3 regions of the Mesorhizobium sp. M0001 genome follow, and region 3 is predicted to be linked to each of the others. Evidence: riboswitches for the same ligand, from Rfam matches in the RefSeq annotation. Region 3 holds a riboswitch; each other region holds the start of a gene.
The links. Region 3 has a riboswitch for cobalamin ahead of NKK50_RS02470 (DUF1636 family protein). Riboswitches for the same ligand answer to the same signal wherever they lie in the genome.
Positions count from the first base shown of each region.

Region 1 (2,260 bases), on a different contig from region 3:
AGTATGTGGTTCCAGGTCGTCGGATAGTGGTAGTGCATCAAGGTGCCGATGCGGTCGGCGGCAACAGTGTCGGACAGGTTCTTCGTCACCGCGCGCTTTCCGGACATCGTGTAGCTGACGGCATCGCGCAGCAGCGGCGCGCGGGTGGCGCGGTATTGCCCGGCCGGATCGATGCGGAACTTGCTCGGCAGGCCCGCCGCCTCGCATTTCGCCCAGTGCGCCAGCATCTCCGGATCGCTGTCGGCGCCCTGCACGCCGGTCACCGTCGGCGCTTCGGGGAATGTCTTGCACAGCTCTGGATGATTGCCGGCGCAGTGATAGCATTCGCGGTTGTTTTCCCAGACCAGCTTCCAGTTGCCCTTCTCGATGATGGTGCTCTCGAAGGCGACCTTGGCTTCATTCAGCCGGTGCGGCTTGAGGTAGGGCTGTATCATGGCGCGCATCGGGGCAAAGTCGGCAGGTTCTTTTGCCAGGCAGATGAAGATGTAGCCGCCGACGCTCTCGCAGGCGACGGGCTTCAGGCCGAACTGGCTCTTGTCGAAACCGTCGGCCATCTGGCGGGCAAACAGCAGCCGGCCGTCAAGCTCGTAGGTCCACTGGTGATAGGGGCAGACAAGCTTTGCCGCCATGCCCTTCTCAGTGTTGCAGACACGGCTGCCGCGATGGCGGCAGGAATTGTGAAAGGCGTTGATGTTGCCCTTCTGGTCGCGGACCAGCACCACCGGATAATCGCCGATCTGCACGGTGATATAACTGCCGGGCTTCGGCAGTTCGCAATCATGGCCGATGAACAGCCAGTCGCGATACCAGATAAGCTCCATGTCGAGCTTGAAATAGTCCGGGTCGGTGTAGAAGGGCTGTTCCAGCGAAAAGCCTTGCTTGCGGCCGTTCAGGAGCCTCAACATGTCGTTACGCGTATCCATAGTTCTGTCCTCGTGGTTTAAGGACTGAACTTGGTGGTGATGGAGGAAGGATCGGACGCAGGCCGGCGCGGCGCCGGACATGCACTATCCACCTCTTGACCGCCCACCGCGATCAGTCGAGTCTATGCATCTCGGGCTGGTTTCCGGGCTTTGGAGTTGTCCTTGCGGACCATCGCGACACCTTCCCAGGCTGCTGCCCAGTGGTCTCCCGTTGCGACTTCAACTCCACCACCGTTGCGGGGGCAGCGCCGGATTCTGACCGGCTTCCCAATTCTCCGCTGCGTCGTCACGAAGCGGCACCTGAGATGCGATCATCTAATCACGGCAGCAATCGCGACGTCGGCATGAAAGCGACATCATATCCATGCGGCGCGACACGCGCGGCATACGCCCCGCCGACCACCGAAGGGCTGAGATCCTGTCTTGCGGCGCTATCATCGCCGTTTCGAATCGCTGCGGATCCAGTTCCGATCGGGGGCAAAAAGGGCTCAACGGTATCGAAAAGTTACTATTAGCAATCTCTAATCGAACCGAACGGTTCGTTTCTGTTGACAATGCGTGCAGGACGGTGTGAACGACGGCCCGGAAACCGACACCGGAGCGAACCACTCGGTTCGACACAAGCGACTGAAAACAATGCGATAAATGACCATAGAGGAACTTCCTGGCACAATTTCAAGGTGCAGGACCGTGGTCCACACGGAACAACTTCGTGATTGGCAACCAGCCTATGGCTTTCCCACATCGGGGCTGTCCGAACGACGCGAATTCCTCCCAAGACACGCCGCTAGACGGACAGACAAACTGGAGTACTAAAAATGAAAAAGATCATCCTCACTGCCGCAGCCGTTTTGGCGATCACCGGCAGCGCCTTCGCCGGTAGCGACAATTACGGTTCCAATGGTGCGAACCAGCCAGCCGTCTCGGTCGACAGCTCGTATACGGCTTCCATTCAGAAGCCGGCGCACGCTGACAAGCAGCCTGTCGTTCAGGGCGCCGACCGCGACCTCTACGGCAATCGCTGATCCCGACCAAAGAAGGGCGGCTAACCCGTCGCTCTCGGGATCCCAAAAAATTCAGGAGTATTGAAATGAAAAAGATCATCCTTGCTGCCGCCGCCGTTTTGGCCATCTCCGGCAGCGCTTTCGCCGGCAGCGACAACTACGGTTCGAACGGCGCCAACCAGCCTGCGATTACGTCGACCGATAGTGGCCATACGGCTTCGGTTGAGAAGTCGGCTCCAGCCGAGCAGGCGCCTGCCCACGGTGCCGACCGTAACCTTTTCGGCCGCTAAAAGCCGGTTTCCAGCACGTGGCGGGCTTATCCGCTGCAGCTGG
Region 1 covers NZ_JAMYVS010000003.1:587,917-590,176, forward strand. Annotated here, with positions in the region: gene NKK50_RS12670 (aromatic ring-hydroxylating oxygenase subunit alpha) at 1-923, opposite strand, end outside; cobalamin riboswitch at 1,041-1,242, opposite strand; gene NKK50_RS12675 (DUF680 domain-containing protein) at 1,742-1,948, shown strand; gene NKK50_RS12680 (DUF680 domain-containing protein) at 2,014-2,217, shown strand.
Region 1: another riboswitch for cobalamin. It lies ahead of NKK50_RS12670 (aromatic ring-hydroxylating oxygenase subunit alpha); the one in region 3 lies ahead of NKK50_RS02470 (DUF1636 family protein).

Region 2 (2,260 bases), on a different contig from region 3:
CGTACCTGCGGCGTCTGCGGGAAGGACCCGATGGTCGTCGTCGGGAACGGCGGCAGCCCGAGTGAGCCGGCCTGGACTCTGGAGCGCTCGCCAAAAGCGCTCTCTCGTCGCTTCGCGCTGTCCTCAATGCTAGCGATCCGCCCCTGAACAAGCGGGTCATGGATCCTCGTGGATGTCACGCGCGTGGCGGCAGCCTCGGCAGACGCTTTCAACGAGCCTGCCACCGCATCCCTGCCTTGGGACAGGGCCCGGGCCAGCAAGACCAGCTCGTCGGTCTTCTGGGCCGCGAAGGCGAGCCACGACCTGATGTCCGCGTCGAGTTCCGTCTCCATGCGCAGATCAATCGGCACATGCAGCATCGAGCAAGAAGGCGCGATCTCGACGCGGTCCAAGGGCCAGCCGGCGACGATCGGTTTGATGCGGTCGAGAATGGCGGGCAGGTTCGCACGCCAGACGTTGCGGCCATCGATCAAGCCAAGCGAGAGCACCAGATCCTTCGGAGCGAGCCGAGCCACCGTTTCCAGCTGCTCGGGAGCGCGCACGAGATCAATATGCAGGCCGGCCAGGGGCAGAGAAATCGCGGTTTCGAGATTGTCTCCCAGCGACCCGAAATACGTAGCCAGCATGATCTTCAGCTCGGGCGCGGCTTTCGACAGCTGGCCATAGGCGAATTCGAACGCAGCTCGTTCGTTTGGGTTCAGATCGAGGACAAGCGCTGGCTCATCGATCTGCACCCAGTCGGCTCCCGACAGCTTCAGCCTCTCCAGAAGCTGCTCGTAAACCGGCAGCAGCCGCGGTAGGAGCGCGATGGGACCGAACCCCTCGGCAGGCGATTTCGCCAGCTTGAGGAAGGTGATGGGTCCAAGGATGACTGGGCGTGTGTGAATGCCGAGAGCTTTAGCCTCGAGGAAGTAATCGACCGGCTTCGATGACGAGAGGGCGAACGTCTGATCATCATCGAGTTCCGGCACAATGTAGTGGTAGTTGGTGTCAAACCACTTGGTCATTTCCATCGCGGTTACACCAGGTCCATGAGCCTCCTCCTGGTAACCAGCGTGTCCACAATCCTCCTTCTGACCCTGGTTGCCGCGCGCCATTGCGAAGTAGATGTCAAGTGGGACCTCGCCGCTATTCCAGCCGTAACGGGATGGAACGGCCCCGACCATGGCTGCGGTGTCGAGCACATGGTCGTAAAGCGAGAAGTCGTTCGACGGGATTTTCGACACGCCGCGATCGCGCTGCTCTTCCCAGCTAGCGGCACGGAGCGCCTTCGACGTCGCAAGAAGGTCGCCAGCGGACGATGTTCCGGACCAGTAGCTTTCGAGGGCGAATTTCAGTTCTCGCCGACGACCGAAGCGCGGCACGCCGAGCGTTGCTACAGGAATTTGCTGAGAGACAGTCATGTCATACCCCGATGGTTGGGGGCGTCGGTGACAAGGAAGGCGCTAGCAGGCCGGCACCAACGCCGGGTTGCAGCGGCCACCGAGACACCCCGCCCGTGGACGTAATTCGCCGTGGCAGGTCTCCTGGCTCGCGGGGTCATAGCCTCTACCCGTCTTCCCGAGGGTATTCGCCTCAGTGACATGAGTGGGTTGACTCGCCGCTAACAGTTGCGGGGGCAGCGCCGGCATCGCACCGGCTTCCCCCTTAGCTTCGCTGCGGCAGTGCCGCACGCGAAGAACCACGACACGCAGACAATCACAACAATCCGCTCTCTTGTCAATGACGCATAACGAAATGTTTATGTAGTTATGCGATCGCGCTTTTACGCTTGTCTAACATTGTGAAATATTCAGCTGCCACCATTGTCCAACTAATGGATTTCTGTCGGGCTGCGACATCCCTCGCAGGTCGCCCATGAAGGATTTCGGACGAGACTTCAAGTGCGTGACAACGTCGTTAGAATGCACAAGATCCCAGCGAGCTTTGACACAGTTCCGCCACCGCGATGATCGCGTCAGTAGGGCGGCTGGTTAGTTGCCGGCGCATCTACAGAAACCCAGCCCCTTCCGCCTCGCGGCGCAAATTCTGCCTTGGCCTTGGGCCGATCTGCTGGATCACCAGGCCGGCCGCCAGCGAGCCAAGGTCGCCGCAGGTCTTGAGGTTGCGGCCCTGCGTGTAGCCATGCAGGAAACCGGCGGCGTAGAGGTCGCCGGCGCCGGTGGTGTCGACCAACTCCTTGATGGCGGTCGCCTCGATGACCACGGTCTCGTCGCCGCGCACGATCACCGAGCCTTTTTCGGAACGGGTGACGGCGGCA
Region 2 covers NZ_JAMYVS010000013.1:58,041-60,300, reverse strand. Annotated here, with positions in the region: gene metE (5-methyltetrahydropteroyltriglutamate--homocysteine S-methyltransferase) at 1-1,403, opposite strand, end outside; cobalamin riboswitch at 1,500-1,701, opposite strand; gene NKK50_RS26555 (adenosine kinase) at 1,990-2,260, opposite strand, start outside.
Region 2: another riboswitch for cobalamin. It lies ahead of metE (5-methyltetrahydropteroyltriglutamate--homocysteine S-methyltransferase); the one in region 3 lies ahead of NKK50_RS02470 (DUF1636 family protein).

Region 3 (2,260 bases):
TGGCGACGCGGCCTTCGGCCAGCGCCGGGCCGTCTACCACGGCGATGACACCGTCGACGGTTACCCGGCTCTTCACGCTCGGCCACTGGAACGCCTGGACCAGCGGCTTGGGCAGAGCCAGGCCCGAGGTCTCGATCAGGATGTGGTCAACCTTCGGTGTCAGCGCGAGGATCTTGTCGAGGGCGGGCACGAAATCGTCGGCGACTGTACAGCAGATGCAGCCATTGGCCAGTTCGACGATGTTTTCCTCGGGGCAGGTGTCGATGCCGCAGCCTTTCAGGATTTCCCCGTCGATGCCGATGTCGCCGAACTCGTTGACGATGATGGCGATGCGCTTGCCGCCGGCATTTTCCAGGAGATGGCGGACCAGCGTCGTCTTGCCGGCGCCGAGGAAGCCTGTAACGACAGTGCAGGGAACACGGGAGAGGTTGGCGGCCGGGTTTGAAGCGTTCATCGTCAGTCCTTCAGCATGTCGAGGGGTGGGATGCGGGCAACGAGGCCGCGCTTGAGGCTATCGGGCCGGCCGCGCCACGGGATGAGGCCGTCGGTCGAAGTCGCGAAGAGCTTTGCGCCGGTGACGAGGTCGGCGCCGCTGGTTGGGGCCAGATCGCCGAAGACATAGCTCCAGCAGCCATCACGCAGGATCGCGGCGCTGAGGCGGCGCTTGCAATTGCCGAGACATTCGGCGGTGCGGACCCGGATATCGCCGGCAGCGGCGCGGCGTGTGTCCTCAGCCAGCAATTCGCCGGCGCGCGGATGGGCGTCGGAACCGGTCTCATCGCGGCAGGAGGCGCAGACGATGACGGTCACGCCGGTCAGGGCGTCGTTGTCCCCGGACGCAATGTCCGCTGTGCCAGCCGAAAAACTGCTGTTCTGGTCCAAAAACCGTGCTCCTTGCCCGGAAACCCGCCAGGCGATCGGATACTTTGTCTCAGACGGCAGGTCTCCTGGCTCGCGGGTCATCGCCTTGGTTAGCCGCCTTCCCGGTGTTACCCAGTGGCTTTCGGCCTTGGCTCTTCGCTTACAGTTGCGGGGACAGCCGCGGATTTGGGATTTTCGTCCCGCACCGCATTCCCTCTTGGCCCTTGCCGTTGCGGGCAGGGGACCGTCTGCAGCGGATTTAGGCTTTTGCGGGCGGCGGTGTCAACGCACGGCTACGACATGGCGATGTCGGCAGGGGCTGTCATGTCCCGGCTTCCGGCAGTGCCAGGATGACCTGTCGGATAGCTTGATAGCCATCGCTATAGTCCCAGTCATGACCGACAGCCAGATTCTGTCCCTCATGCCAAACCGCGTTGTCCAGAAGGACTTCGGCACTAATCAGCGTGCCCTTCAAGCCTGCCAGAAAGGTCCGGACAAAATGGCTTCCGGGGGGTACCGAAGCTGTGAACAGTTTTTCCAGCTTGGCATAGAATGCTGGATAGCCTGGTGTCAGCGAGCATAGCTCGGTTGTGGCTTGGGAAATGACCGGGCCGCTATAGATTTTCCAGCGGGCATCTTTTCGCCAGATCTTCCAACTGGCGCTGCTTCGCTGCCAAAGCTCTATTTCGGCCTGCATGTTCTCGCAGACGTGATCGGCCAGTCCCTCAATGGCCACATGGAAAACACCACGGAGAAACTTTTCAAACGCCTGGTTCAGTTCCTGTTCGCGCGTGTCGCCGAAGCCAGCAAAGGATTCAATGACCGGCTGAACATCAAGCAGCGGAGAAAAAATGTAGATTTCCAGGACCAGCCGGTCAGAACTCGTCTCGAACACCTCAGCCTCAAACCGAAGCTGCTTCGATTGGAGCATGACGTCCCTATCTCTGCGGACTGCATCTATTCCATGCGCAATGAGGGCGCCATGGATTATGTCGAGCACTTTGTCTGATGCCATTGCACAACCTACGAGGCTTATTGAGGCGTCTATGACAGACGCTGCAAGGGTTGGCCATCTCTCTCGCTAGCCAATGCCGGCCCCAGATTGCCGGCCGGCGTCACTTCGATGCGCTCAAGGCCAAGCCAGCCCTGCATCTCCTTTAGTTCCTCGAAAAGCTGTGCGGTGGTCTCAGGCGGTGCGCCTGCTTCGGCATAGGCGGCGTGGACGCGTAAGACACTCGCAGGCCGGTCGGCCTTGAGGTCGACGCGGGCGACGATCTTGTCGCCGAGCAAGAAAGGCAGCACGTAATAGCCATATTGCCGCTTGTCGGCCGGAGTGTAGATCTCGATGCGGTAGCGGAAATCGAAGAGACGCTCGGTGCGCGCGCGCTCGAAGACCACC
Region 3 covers NZ_JAMYVS010000001.1:521,004-523,263, forward strand. Annotated here, with positions in the region: gene cobW (cobalamin biosynthesis protein CobW) at 1-454, opposite strand, end outside; gene NKK50_RS02470 (DUF1636 family protein) at 457-882, opposite strand; cobalamin riboswitch at 921-1,125, opposite strand; gene NKK50_RS02475 (DUF6348 family protein) at 1,184-1,792, opposite strand; gene NKK50_RS02480 (winged helix-turn-helix domain-containing protein) at 1,906-2,260, opposite strand, start outside.